DNA from 2 places in the Anaerostipes amylophilus genome. Region 1 is predicted to be linked to the other one. Evidence: predicted binding sites of a transcription regulator. Region 1 holds the regulator's gene; the other holds the start of a gene.
The links. The regulator Rex, encoded in region 1, represses fermentation and respiration genes when NADH is low (regulators of the CRP and FNR family bind a similar motif). The targets are predictions, from matches to a motif close to ATTGTTAANTANTTAACAAT.
Positions count from the first base shown of each region.

Region 2: a site for Rex is predicted at 3,991-4,010, ahead of pflB (formate C-acetyltransferase). Genes of this name have one in related genera too.

Region 1 is NZ_JAOQJG010000003.1:175,271-182,644, forward strand. Features, by position in the region: gene OCV53_RS05290 (S8 family peptidase) at 1-407, opposite strand, end outside; gene OCV53_RS05295 (glycosyltransferase) at 517-1,533, opposite strand; gene abc-f (ribosomal protection-like ABC-F family protein) at 1,591-3,492, opposite strand; gene OCV53_RS05305 (redox-sensing transcriptional repressor Rex) at 3,642-4,298, shown strand; gene acpS (holo-ACP synthase) at 4,320-4,682, shown strand; gene OCV53_RS05315 (bifunctional ADP-dependent NAD(P)H-hydrate dehydratase/NAD(P)H-hydrate epimerase) at 4,679-6,154, shown strand; gene alr (alanine racemase) at 6,138-7,301, shown strand.
Region 2 is NZ_JAOQJG010000002.1:409,964-417,337, reverse strand. Features, by position in the region: gene OCV53_RS04500 (hypothetical protein) at 95-487, opposite strand; gene pflA (pyruvate formate-lyase-activating protein) at 839-1,591, opposite strand; gene pflB (formate C-acetyltransferase) at 1,614-3,866, opposite strand; gene OCV53_RS04485 (phosphoribosylaminoimidazolecarboxamide formyltransferase) at 4,164-5,342, opposite strand; gene OCV53_RS04480 (IMP cyclohydrolase) at 5,375-6,088, opposite strand; gene OCV53_RS04475 (LL-diaminopimelate aminotransferase) at 6,362-7,374, opposite strand, start outside.

The DNA of each region.
Region 1 (7,374 bases):
GAACTTCCAATTGAAATATTGACAATGCGGATGTTATAAGAGTTGTGATGTTTATGAATCCAGTCCAGTCCTTTTAAAAATGCACTTTGAACCCCATTTCCTGATGCATCTAATACTTTTAATGCTATAATATGAGATTTTGGAGCGATGCCAAGATAGTCAGAATCAAAGACCGCAGAAGAAGCAGCAATTCCTGTAATATGAGTTCCGTGTCCGTTATCATCATAACTAAAAGATCGATATTGTACGAAATCTATGAATTCAGCGATACGGCTGGAATATGGAGCAAAATCTTTATGAGGGAAAAGTCCGGTATCAAGATAAGCAATGCCAATGCCTTCTCCTAAAAAACCATGCTGGTGTGCAAGATCAGCATGAATCTGTTTTGAAACAGAAGCTATCATCATTAAAATCCTTTCTGTCTTTATTGTTAGAATACGCAGAACACGTACATATGGAAACAAAAAAGACCCGCAAAAACGAGTCTTTTGAGTGTATAGTTTAAAATATAAAAAATTAGTTAAAACCAATAAATTTGCGGGCTGCTTTATACATACCGATCGTGGCTTTTCTTCCAACATATCCAGGAAGATTGACAGCACAGCTTGTGATATTGTGACGAATCTTGCGATATAATTTTTTATCTTTTCCGTATAAGTATTTCCATAATTCTTTTCTCATCTTTAAATGCTCTTTTGTTCCAGATTTTACTGCGATCACGGAAGAAATACACATGATGATAGAAAGATAATGTTTCATATAGCGTTCTAATGGTTTGCTTACAAGATTAAACTGTGCCATATAATCGATCATGATGTAAGTAACTTTAAACTGTTGATCGATACGTTTGATCATGTTTGCTTCATTGACAGACTGGTCATCACGTCCGATAAAATAGCGGTAGAAGTTTACATCAAGATAATACATCGTTTTTACATATGGCAGTGGTTTAAATACATAAATGTTATCAACGTAAAATGTATGTTCTGGAAGCTCTAACTGGCATTCACGAAGCAGGGCTGTACGATAGATGACAGAATGCATTAGAATATACTGGCTGACAGGGAAACGTCCGACATCATCCCAGCAAAAGATCTTGTCTTTTGGAATTGCGTGACGATAGTGGATCACTGTTTTTTTCTTAGCACCCTGTTTTTCATACACATAATTGGAAAGCAGCATATCAAGAACTGTTCCTTGTTTGTAAAAAGTAGAGAGTGTATCAAGAATTTCGCCATAAGCATATTCATTTACCCAGTCATCGCTGTCGACAACTTTTAAATAAATTCCTTTTGCATTTTTGATTCCTGTATTAACGGCACCACCATGTCCTTTATTTTCCTGATGGATAGCACGGCAGATATCAGGATATTTTTTTTCATATTCATCGGCGATGGCAGCTGTATTGTCAGAAGAACCATCATTGACGATAAGAATTTCAACTTGGTCTCCTCCTGGTAATAATGTATCAATACAGTGTCTCATATATTCCTGAGAGTTGTAACAAGGTACAACAAAGGATATTAATTTCATAAAAACCTCCTGTTTAAAATACGATTAACATTCTTATTATATATGTTTTTTGATCAATTAGCAAAGAGTTTCCCACTCTTCATAAAGTTCTTCCAAAGAAGAAGTGATCTCTGCCTGTTTGTTGCTAAGTTCCATTAGTTTTGCAGGATCAGAAGCATTTTCAGGTAAAGACATGGCTTCGGAAAGTTCTTCTTGCTTTGTTTCAAGGTCGGTGATCATATCTTCGACTTTTTTCAGTCTGTTCTCACGTTTCCTTTGCTTTGCCTGTTCTTCTTTTTGTTGTTTCCAGTCAAGTTTTGCTTCCGTATCAACAGAAACAGCGGAAGTAGAAGCAGCATTTAGAGCAGCCTTTTCTTTCTCTTTCTGTGCGATATAATCTTGATAATTACCAGGATATGAAGTTAATCCGTGGTCAGAAATTTCCAGAATTCTTGTTGCTGTTTTGTTGATAAAATAACGATCATGTGAAACGTACAGAATCGTTCCAGTGTAAGCGTTCATTGCTGATTCAAGGATTTCTTTTGACTGAATATCCAAATGGTTCGTCGGCTCATCAAGAATCAGAAAGTTTGCATGAGAAAGCATTAATTTTGCAAGGGAAACTCGACCTTTTTCGCCACCACTTAAAGAGGAGATCGGACGGAATACATCTTCTCCATAAAATAAAAATGCTGCAAGTGTATTACGGATCTTTGTATTGTTCAGGTCAGGATAGGCATCAGAAATTTCATCAAAGATGGTTTTAGAATCATCTAAGTTATCCTGTGCCTGATCGTAGTAACCGATAGAAACACCTGCACCAAGAGTGATCGTTCCTCCGTTATTGCTGATCTTTTTGCAAATGATCTTTAATAAGGTGGTCTTACCAGTTCCGTTTGGACCGATTAGGGCAACGCGTTCTTCACGAAAGATATCTGCACTGAGACCTTCAAATAGAGGTTTGCTTCCAAATGATTTTGAAACATCTTTTAATGTAAGAACGTCATTTCCACTGACTACTTCTGGCTCAATGCTAAGACGCATGTCTGCATTATATTCAGTTGGTTTTTCTAAAACTTCAATTTTGTTTAAAGCTTTCTCGCGGCTTTCTGCTCGTTTGATCGATTTCTCACGATTAAACTGCTTTAATTTTTTGATAACTTCCTTTTGGTGTTTGATCTCTTGTTGCTGGTTTTTATACTCTTTTAGACGGATTGCTTTGATCTGGTCGCGTTTCTCAATAAATGTAGTATAATTTCCATCAAACAGCATGGAATGCCCTTGGTCGATCTCCATAACTTTATTGACAATTTTGTCAAGAAAATAACGATCATGAGATACAATGATCACGGCACCTTTATAATGAGATAAATAATTTTCAAGCCATCTGATAGAATCGACATCCAGATGGTTTGTCGGCTCATCAAGAAGCAGGATGTCTGGATTCTTAAGAAGAAGTTTACCAAGAGCAACACGAGTTCGCTGCCCTCCAGATAAGGTATTGATCTCTTTTGAAAAATCTTCTTCGGAAAATCCAAGCCCTTTAAGGATTCCTGTGATCTCACTTTTGTAAGCAAATCCATTTAACTGTTCAAATTTATGAGTTGCGTTTGTATACTGGTTCATTTTCTGCTCCAGTGCATCACCGGTCAGATGCTTCATTTCTTGTTCATATGTACGCATCTGTTCATCTAGTTCAATGACTTCCTTCTTAACGGAGAGAAGTTCATCAAAGATCGTATGATGAAATGTATGATCCTGATGTTGGGCAAGATAGCCGATGCTGGCATCCTTTTTTAAAGAAATTTCCCCATCATCACTGGAAATTTCTCCAATCAGTATTTTTAAAAGTGTCGATTTTCCGGCACCGTTATATCCGATGATTGCCAGCCGGTCGTTTTCATTTAAGTGAAATGAGATATTCTGCAAGACAGGTTTTTCAACAAAAGTTTTGCAGATATTCTGGCATGATAATATCATTAAGATACCCCTTTCCAATTTTTTATTGACATTATTTTTCAGAATACCATATTTTTTGAGAAAATGAAATAATTTCATGATAGAAAGATTGACAGTTATTAGACAATCTTATATAATTATAAACAGAATAAAGATTTTGGAGGAATAAAATGGCAAACTCAGGTAAGAATATTTCTTCAGCAGTTATCAAGCGCCTTCCAAGATATTTTCGTTATCTTGGTGCATTAAAGGCAAGGAATATTACAAGAATATCTTCAAAAGAATTAAGTGAACAGATGATGGTAACAGCATCTCAGATTCGTCAGGATCTTAATAACTTTGGCGGATTTGGACAGCAGGGATACGGGTATAATGTAGATAATTTATATACAGAGATTGGCAAGATTTTAGGATTGGATAAGAGAAATGACATGATCATTGTAGGAGCAGGTAACCTTGGACAGGCACTTGCTAATTACCAGTCTTTTAATGAAGATTATGGATATAAAGTTATGGCATTATTTGATGTCAATCCAAAACTGATCGGAATTTCTGTTCGTGGAGTGAAAGTTCTTGATACAGATGAACTTGAGAACTTTATTAAGACACACGGCATCAAGATCGCTGCACTGACGATACCGAAAGATCAGGCACCAGCGATCGCCAAGAAGATGGCAGAATGGGGAATCAAAGGATTCTGGAATTTTGCACCGATCGATCTTCATCTGCCGGATAATGTTACGGTAGAGAATGTCCATCTGGCAGAGAGTCTGATGACGTTAACATATAATGTTCACAATAGAGAAGAACAAGAACAGGAACAATAGGCACAGCAGGTGATAGATGAGATGATTGCTGGAATAGGAACAGATCTTGTAGAGATAGGAAGAATAGAAGAGATGCTTCATAGAGGAAGTCGTCTTACAAGAATTTTTACAACAACTGAATTAGCGTGTGCAAAAGACAATGCTGCGACTTTAGCTGGCAATTTTGCTGTAAAAGAAGCCGTTTCCAAAGTATTTGGAACCGGCTTTTTCGGTATGGAACCATATGAGATCGAAGTATTAAGAGATAAGTTTGGGGCACCATATGTGAAATTATATGGGGGTGCAAGACAGCTTGCGAAGGATAAGAAGATCATAAAGATCCATGTATCGATCACTAATACAAAGGAATTTGCACAGGCATTTGCGATAGGAGAATGCGTATGAAATATGTATTAAAGAATCAGGAAATGCAGACGGTTGATTATGAAACAATTCATGGAATAGGAATTCCAGGGCTTGTGCTGATGGAGAGAGCATCAAAAGCGGTTGCAGACTATGCAGTGCAGATGATCGATCATTCCAAGAGAATTCTGGTAATTTCAGGAATTGGTAATAATGGAGGGGATGCTCTTGCCTGTACAAGAATTTTGCTTGAACAGGACTATCTGGTAGATTATATGATTGTTGGAAATTTGGAAAAAGCTTCAGATGATCTGAAATTACAGCTTCAGATTCTTAAAAATCTTGGATATTTTCCATTAGAAAATGCAAATTTTCATGAATATGACCTTTTGATCGAAGGAATTTTTGGAGTTGGACTTTCCAGAGAAGTTGGCGGTATTTACAAAGAAATGATTGAGCGTATCAATGCATGTGGCAAATCTGTCATTGCAATCGATATTCCGTCTGGTATCAGTGGAGACAGCGGAAAAGTTCTTGGATGTGCTGTTCATGCAGCAATAACGGTCACATTTGGCAGTTATAAAAGAGGACATTTATTATATCCAGGACGTGAATACTGTGGGAATATAAAACTTGTATCCATTGGATTTCACAACCAGACGATTAAAAAATATGCAACGGGATACACATTGGAAGCAGATGATCATTTAATGCCAGAAAGGAAAGCATATTCCAACAAGGGAAGTTATGGAAAAGTTTTGATCATTGCTGGAAATAAAACGATGTCAGGAGCAGCATGTTTTGCAGCAGAAGCAGCATTGCGGATGGGAGCAGGTCTTGTAAAAGTGCTTTCAGATGTACAGAATCGTTCAGTTTTACAGACAAAACTTCCAGAAATTTTATTTGGAGAACGAAAAGATTTAAAAGAATCTCTAAATTGGTGTGATTGTATCTTATTTGGCCCAGGAATCGGAGTTAGTGAAGAGACAAAAGAAATGTTGGAAATGATTCTTGAGGAAGGAACAAAACCATTAGTTATTGATGCAGATGGATTAAATACGATCAGCAGATATGATATGGAAATTAATTATCCATATGGACTGATCTTGACTCCACATCTGATGGAAGCATCAAGACTGATGGCATGTGATATTATGCAAATGAAAGAAGATTTATGTCAGAATGCATATGAGCTTGCAAAAAAATATCATTGCATTGCAGTTTTAAAAGATGCAGCAACTATCGTTGCACAAGAAGGTGATTTGGTGTATATTAATCAAAGCGGAAATGATGGAATGGCAACTGGAGGAAGTGGAGATGTTCTTGCCGGAATGATCACAGGCCTTTTAGGAGGCGGATTAGCTGCTCATGAGGCAGCAGTTCATGGAGTTTATCTTCACGGCCTTGCAGGAGATCATGCAAGATGTGATCTGGGTGCTTACAGCATGATCGCATCAGATATTATCACTCACATAAAGGATGTTACAGGAGGAAGCTATGAATCAGTACTATAGAGTGCATGCAGTCATTGATCTGGATGCAATCTGTCATAATATACAGGAAGTAAAACGTGTCGTTGGAGAAGGTGTCAAGGTAATGCCAGTGATTAAGGCTGACGGATATGGACATGGAGCAGTGCCAATCGCAAAAGAATTAAATAAGATTGGGGTTGATGCATTTGCAGTTGCGATCCTTGAAGAGGGAATCACACTTCGAAATCATGGGATTAAAAAACCAATTTTGATTTTAGGATATACATCAGAATATCAGTACAGCTCATTGATCCAGTATGAGATCGAGCCAACAGTATTTTGTTATGAGATGGCAGAATCTTTATCTAAGATCGCACAGGCTTTAGGAAAAGTTGCAAAGATTCATATTAAACTTGATACAGGAATGAATCGTATTGGATTTAAACCAACACAGGAATCTGTAGAGATTGTTGAGAGAATTTCTAAACTACCAAATATCAAGATTGAAGGAATCTTTACTCATTTTGCATGTGCAGATGAAGCAGATAAGACATCTGCGTACGAACAGGAACGTAAATACGATCAGTTTATTAAATGGTTAGAAGAAAAAGATATTTATATTCCGATCAAGCATGTATCAAACAGTGCATCGATCATTGATCTGGCTGGTTTTAGAAAAGATATGGTACGATCAGGGATCATCACTTATGGATTATATCCATCCGAAGAAGTATCAAAAGATGTATTAGATTTAAAACCAGCGATGGAATTGAAGACACATATTGTATACATTAAGGAAGTAGGACCTGGAGAGGGAATCAGCTATAACCATACTTATGTCACAGACAAGAAGACAAAGATCGCAACAATTCCAGTTGGATATGCAGATGGATATCCAAGAGCACTTTCATCCAAGGGAAGAGTTTTGATCCGTGGGCAGTATGCTCCGATCATCGGAAGAATCTGTATGGATCAGTTTATGGTTGATGTTACAGATATTGAAGGCATTTCTGTGATGGATGAAGTAACATTAGTTGGACACGATGGCAATAAGATGTTAACTGTAGAAGAAGTTGCAAATCTTGCAGGATCATTCAATTATGAATTTGTCTGCGGAATCGGAAAACGAGTCCCTCGTGTTTATATTCGCAATGGTGAGATCAAAGAAGCTGAATATTTTGAAAAATAGGGAATTTTTTGAATACTTTTGAAAGAATTGTAAATACTCTTCATAGAATATTTAAAAAGAAATGGAGAGTGTT
Region 2 (7,374 bases), on a different contig from region 1:
AATATCAATACTCTTATATTACAATTTTATACTATATAATCATCCATAAATACATTCTAATTCACAAAAATCTGTGATATAAATTAATAAAAGTTTATTTTACTTTCTTATCTATACTATATTTCAAATATTTACTCGGAATTGAAAATATAATATTTTCTTCTTTTAATTTTGTATTTGTACCTTTGGTTGTTGGTCCTGTATATTTTGTACTCTTTGTATATTTTGCGGTCATGCTTGAAGCTAATCCTTGTGTAATAGACCCTACTTCAAGTGCTACCCCACTTTCTATTTTGTATTTAGAACTTTTCGTAATTTCTTTTGTCAATACTACCGTTTCACCTTTTGTAACACTAAGTACGAATTTATCCCCAGATTTTGGACTATATTCTTTTCCATATTTTTGAGCACTTCCATTTTTCACATATGTAGTAATTCCTCTTGTTTGCATTGAATCATCAACTGGCGTTTCTACTTTCTCCGTCATAAATTCTTTATCTGATATGATCTTAACACTTCCATTTCCATCTTTATCATCAAGAATTCTTTCAATATCATTCTCATTATTTTTTTCCAGCTACATCTTTACTAATATCAAGTTTTGGTGATTTTTCATCTATATTTGTCTGCCCAAAAACTGATAATCCACTTGTAACCTTCGCATATCCATTTTTATTGACTCATACATATTCAACACGCTTAAAAAGCCAAATAAAAAATCCGACCCAAGGAAGTCTGGTCAGATTTTCTAGCTTTGTTATGTTTTGTTTTTGTTTTATGTTGGTTAGTCTTAACTAACTGTTATTATAATATCCTATCTTGGATGATTTGTCTACCTTTATTTTTGAGAAGTTTTCTCGATACCAAGAATCTTTTCTGCCTTTGCTACGGCTTCTTCACTTGGTGGCTGTACCCCTTCTAACGGATACTTAATTCCTAATTTTTTCCATTTAAAGAGTCCAAGTGTATGGTATGGCAAGATTTCTACTCTCTTGACTGTCTTTAGTCCATCGATGAAGTGTTTTAAGTCTGCTAGTCCTTCTTCATCGTCTGTTAGGTCTGGGACAAGCACATGACGGATCCACAGATCTACTCCTAGGTCTGAGACTTCCTGTGCCATTGCTAAAATATTGCTGTTTGGACAGCCTGTCAATTTCTTGTGTTTTTTCTCGTCCATTTCTTTTAAGTCTAAGATGACAAGGTCGGTGTATTTCATTAATTCTAACCATTTTGTATGGAATGATTCTTCTTTTGTATATGGATTGGCAGAGGTATCCACGGCTGTGTGAATTCCTTCTTGTTTTGCCAGTTTAAAAAATTCAATTAAAAAGTCGATCTGTAAGAGAGGTTCTCCACCACTAACTGTGATCCCTCCATCTTTTCCCCAGTACATGCGGTAACGCAAAGCCCTCTTTAAGAGGGCTTCAGGCTGCCAGTCTTCACCGCAGTTTTCCTGCCAGGTCTCCGGATTATGGCAATATTGGCATCTCATCCGGCAGCCCTGCATGAAAGCGATAAACCGCACACCGGGACCATCCACAAGACCAAAAGTCTCGATGGAATGGATTTTTCCGGTTATTTTTTCATTCATAATTCTTTTCCACTAATTCAAATTACATTGTTTTATGACATGTTCTGGAAATAACGTCCATCTGCTGTTCTCTTGTTAAGTCGATGAATTTCACTGCATATCCAGATACACGGATCGTGAAGTTTGCATATTCTTCTTTTTCAGGATGTTCCATCGCATCGATCAGTTTCTCTTTACCGAATACGTTTACATTTAAGTGATGCGCTCCCTGATCAAAGTATCCATCCATGACATTTACAAGGTTATTGATTCTTTCCCCATCTTCATGTCCTAAAGCATCTGGGTTGATCGTCTGTGTATTAGAAATACCATCTAATGCCCATTCGTATGGAATCTTAGCTACAGAGTTTAAGGATGCTAATAATCCGTTCTGCTCTGCACCATAACTTGGGTTCGCTCCTGGTGCTAATGGTTCTCCTGCTTTTCTACCATCTGGCATTGTTCCTGTTGCTTTTCCGTATACAACGTTAGATGTGATCGTCAGGATAGATGTTGTAGGTTCAGAGTTACGATATGTGTGATGTTTTTTGATCTTTGCTAAGAATGTTCTTAACAGCCATACTGCGATATCATCTGCTCTGTCATCATCGTTTCCGTATTTAGGGAACTCTCCGTCGATTTCGTAATCAACAACTAATCCTTCTTCATCACGGATTGCTTTAACTTTTGCGTATTTGATGGCGCTTAAAGAATCAACTGCATGAGAGAATCCCGCGATTCCTGTTGCGAATGTTCTTTCAAGTTCTGTATCCATTAATGCTAATTCCGCTGCTTCATAGTAATATTTGTCATGCATATACTGGATTAAGTTTAATGTATTTACATAAAGGTCTACTAACCAATCCATCATAACGTCATATTTCTGCATAACTTCATCATAATCTAAGTATTCAGACATGATAGGTTTGTAGGCTGGTCCTACCTGCTGTTTTGTCTTACAGTCTACACCACCATTGATCGCATATAATAAGCATTTTGCAAGGTTTGCTCTTGCTCCGAAGAACTGCATTTCTTTACCAGTCTTAGTCGCAGATACACAGCAGCAGATTGCATAGTCATCTCCCCATACTGGTTTCATGACATCATCATTTTCGTACTGGATAGAGCTTGTACGGATAGAAATATCAGCTGCATATTTCTTGAAATTCTCTGGAAGTGCAGAAGAATATAATACAGTGATGTTTGGCTCTGGTGATGGTCCCATGTTCTCTAATGTATGCAAGAAACGGAAGTCTGTCTTTGTAACCATAGAACGTCCATCTACACCGATACCAGCAAGATCAAGTGTTGCCCATACTGGGTCTCCTGAGAATAACTGGTTGTAAGAAGGAATTCTTGCGAATTTAACCATTCTGAATTTCATTGTTAAATGGTCGATCATTTCCTGTGCTTCTTCTTCTGTGATGATTCCTTTGTCAAGGTCACGCTGAATATAGATATCAAGGAATGTAGAAACACGTCCGATACTCATAGCAGCTCCATTCTGAGTTTTGATCGCTGCTAAATATCCAAAGTACATCCACTGAATTGCTTCTTTTGCAGTTTTAGCCGGTCTTGAAATGTCAAATCCATAAATCTGAGCCATTTCCTTCATGCCTTTTAATGCTTTTTTCTGTTCTGCTAATTCTTCACGAAGACGGATCACATCATCTGTCATAACACCGCATCCGCAGTTTGCAAAATCATTTTCTTTTTCTTCTAATAAGTAGTCGATTCCGTATAAAGCAACACGACGGTAGTCACCTACAATACGACCACGTCCATAAGTATCTGGAAGACCTGTGATGATCTTGTTATGTCTTGCTTTTTTCATTTCTGGTGTATAAGCATCAAAAACAGCTGTGTTATGAGTCTTTGAATATTTTGTAAAGATTTCATGTAATCTTTCACTTGGTTCATAACCATAGTTACGACAAGATTCTTCTGCCATTTTGATACCACCATATGGCATAAATGCACGTTTTAATGGTTTGTCTGTCTGAAGACCAACGATCTGTTCTAAATCTTTTGTTTCTTCACTAATATAACCAGGTCCGTGAGAAGTTAAAGAAGATACGATGTCTGTATCCATATCAAGAACTCCGCCTTTTTTTCGTTCTTCTTTCTGAAGTCCCTGTAAGATACCCCATAATTTATCTGTTGCTTCTGTAGGTCCTGCAAGGAAGCTTGCATCTCCATCATAAGGTGTGTAGTTTTCCTGGATGAAATCTCTTGTATTGATTTCTTCCTTCCACATTCTACCTTTAAAACCTTCCCATTCTTCAAACTGTTTCATTTTGAAAACTCCTCCATTTCTTGGATCAAAATAATTTCTATTACATTTATAAGTTAGCCTAATCTAACTACTTTTATTATAACAAAATTTAGATTGAATACAATATACCTATCCGATAAATTTTCTCGTTAAATAAATAACAAGTCTTATTTTCGGTACTTTTTTCGTACATGTATCCTATTTTTCTTTGGTAATCTGATTGAAATTTTCTTTGAGATATCATACTGGCAGCAGTCATGAAACCGTGGCTCCTGCCAGTATCTTGTTAATTGATATGTTTTTATGTCTTTTGAAATTCTAGTGATGGAATAATCTGATTCCTGTAAATGCCATTGCCATGTTGTATTTGTTACAGCAGTCAATAACGGCCTCATCTCTGACTGATCCACCTGGCTGTGCGATGTATTTTACTCCACTCTTATGTGCTCTCTCGATATTATCAAAGAATGGGAAAAATGCATCAGATCCTAAGGTAACATCTGTTAATTTGTCTAACCATGCTCTCTTCTCTTCTTTTGTGAACACTTCTGGTTTCTCAGTAAAGATATTTTCCCATGCTCCGTCTGCTAAGACATCCATGTATTCGTCTCCGATATAAAGATCGATCGCATTATCTCTGTCTGCACGGCGGATCTTTTCTTTAAATGGCAGATTCATAACTTTTGGACACTGTCTTAACCACCAGTTGTCTGCTTTCTGTCCAGCAAGTCTTGTACAATGTACACGAGACTGCTGTCCTGCTCCAATTCCAATTGCCTGTCCATCTTTTACAAAGCATACAGAATTAGACTGTGTATACTTTAATACGATCAGAGAAATCTTCATATCGATCAATGCTTCTTCAGGAATGTTTTTATTCTCTGTCACAATATTAGATAATAATTCATCATCAATTGGAAGTTCCTGTCTTCCCTGTTCAAATGTAACACCAAAGACCTGTTTATGCTCTAATGGTGCTGGTGTATAGTTCTCATCGATCTTAATGATGTTATAGTTTCCGTTTTTCTTTGCTTTTAAGATTTCCAGTGCTTCATCTGTATATCCTGGTGCGATCACTCCGTCAGATACTTCTCTCTTGATCAGACGTGCTGTATCTGCATCACATACATCAGATAAAGAAATAAAGTCACCGAATGAAGACATACGATCTGCACCTCTTGCTCTGGCATATGCACATGCTAATGGAGATAAATCTCCCATATCGTCTACCCAGTAGATCTTCTTTAAGGTATCAGACATTGGACGTCCTACAGATGCTCCCGCAGGTGATACGTGTTTGAAAGAAGTTGCAGCAGGAAGTCCTGTTGCTTTCTTTAATTCTCTTACCAGCTGCCATCCATTAAATGCATCCAAAAAGTTGATGTACCCTGGTCTTCCGTTTAATACTTCGATTGGAAGCTCACTTCCGTCTGCCATATAGATTCTTGATGGTTTCTGGTTTGGATTACATCCGTACTTTAATTCTAATTCCTTCATTTTTCTTCTCCTTTGATCTGCTGATTGACTGATTATTTGTTCTTATTTACGATTCTTGTCTCATATTCCCCTGTTGCAATATCAATATAACGTACAAATAGAGATACTTTGTTGTCTTCATTTAAGCTGTTCCAAAGTGTGTTTGTGAAATCATCGATATCTTCTTCGATTCCAACAAATTTAGGTTCTCCCTCGAAGCTTGGAAGTGGATTTCCATCATGCATATATGTATGGATAAAACGTCCTTCTCCTGCGATCGGATTCTCATATGTATATGTGTATCGGTTACAGGATTCTGGATTTCCATTATCACTCTTTAAAATGGACATTGCATAGTGGAATGTTCCGTCTGCAATCTTCATAAGACCTGAGATTCTTGGTGTATAGTTTGGTCCGTCTGGTTCAAACTCACGGCTTCTTAAAGACTGCTCAAAAGTAAGTCCTTTTTCTCTTCCTTCATAAACAGTGTCTGTCTGATCTCCATTCGTAACGATCGTTTCGTCCCCAAGAACACGGACAGGTGCATAGATGATAAGGCTTGGATCTTCTAACTTCGCTGGATCAAATGCCTGTGTGCGGATTCCTTCTCCATCTTCTACAAAAACACGGTTACGACTGTTCTCACTGCGTCCCATGATAAAGTATGCAGTCACCGCTTTCTTTCCATCTTTGGATCTTCCAATAACGATTCCACGTCCTGGATAAGCATTTTCCTTTAATTCCTGAGCAAGAGCTAACTTCTTCATTGGTCTTAAATCTCCTTTTTTGAAAATCTTAATTTATATTTCTTCTATTGTATATAAAAAATGGATTTAATACAAGAAAAATCTCATAATTACAAAATAAAGGACAGGTTTACCGAAATTTTAATTAAGCCTATCCTTTATTTCTATCACTTTTTACATGAACTTTCTTTTTCTACCTTATGATTTATTATAGCCTAAACAAAAAAAGAATGGAACACCCTATTCCTGATATCCCATTCTTTTCTAAATCGCATATTTAATTTAATAATTAAATTACATTCTCTTGATTCGTTCGATCGCTTCAACTGTATTCTCATAGTTACCAAACGCTGTAAGTCGGAAGTATCCTTCTCCGCTTGGTCCGAATCCTGATCCTGGTGTTCCAACGACGTTGGCATCTTCTAACAGATGATCGAAGAATTCCCAAGATGTCATGTTGTCTGGTGTCTTTAACCAGATGTATGGTGCATTGACACCACCAGATACTGTGTATCCTGCATCCTGTAATCCGTTAAAGATTACTTTTGCATTGTTCATGTAGTATCCAACCTGTTCTTTTAACTGAGCTTTTCCGGCTTCAGAGTAAACTGCTTCTCCAGCTCTCTGTACGATGTATGGAGCTCCGTTATATTTTGTTCCGTGACGTCTTGCCCATAACGCATGTAACTGTGTATCTCCACATTTTAAATCTTTAGGGATAACAGTATATCCTAAACGAACTCCTGTAAATCCTGCGTTCTTAGAGAAACTCTTTAATTCGATCGCACATGTTCTTGCACCTTCACATTCATAAATTGTGTGTGCAACGTTATCTTCTGAGATATATGCTTCGTATGCTGCATCATAAATGATCACGCATCCGTTTTTGTTTGCATAGTCTACCCATCCCTGTAACTGGTCTTTTGTGATTGTTGATCCAGTTGGATTGTTAGGGAAGCAAAGGTAAATGATATCTGGTACTTCGCTTGGGAAATCTGGTGCGAAGTTATTCTCTGCTGTACATGGCATGTAGATAACATCACTCCATGTTTCTGTTGCTTTATCATATGTTCCGGCTCTTCCTGCCATAACGTTTGTATCTACATATACTGGGTATACAGGGTCACATACGGCAATCTTGTTATCCTGTGCAAAGATTTCCTGAATATTTCCAGAATCACATTTTGCTCCATCACTTACAAAGATTTCATCTGCTTTGATATCTGCTCCACGATCCTGATAATCATTCTTTGCGATTGCATTTCTTAAAAATTCATATCCAAGGTCTGGTGCGTATCCGTGAAATG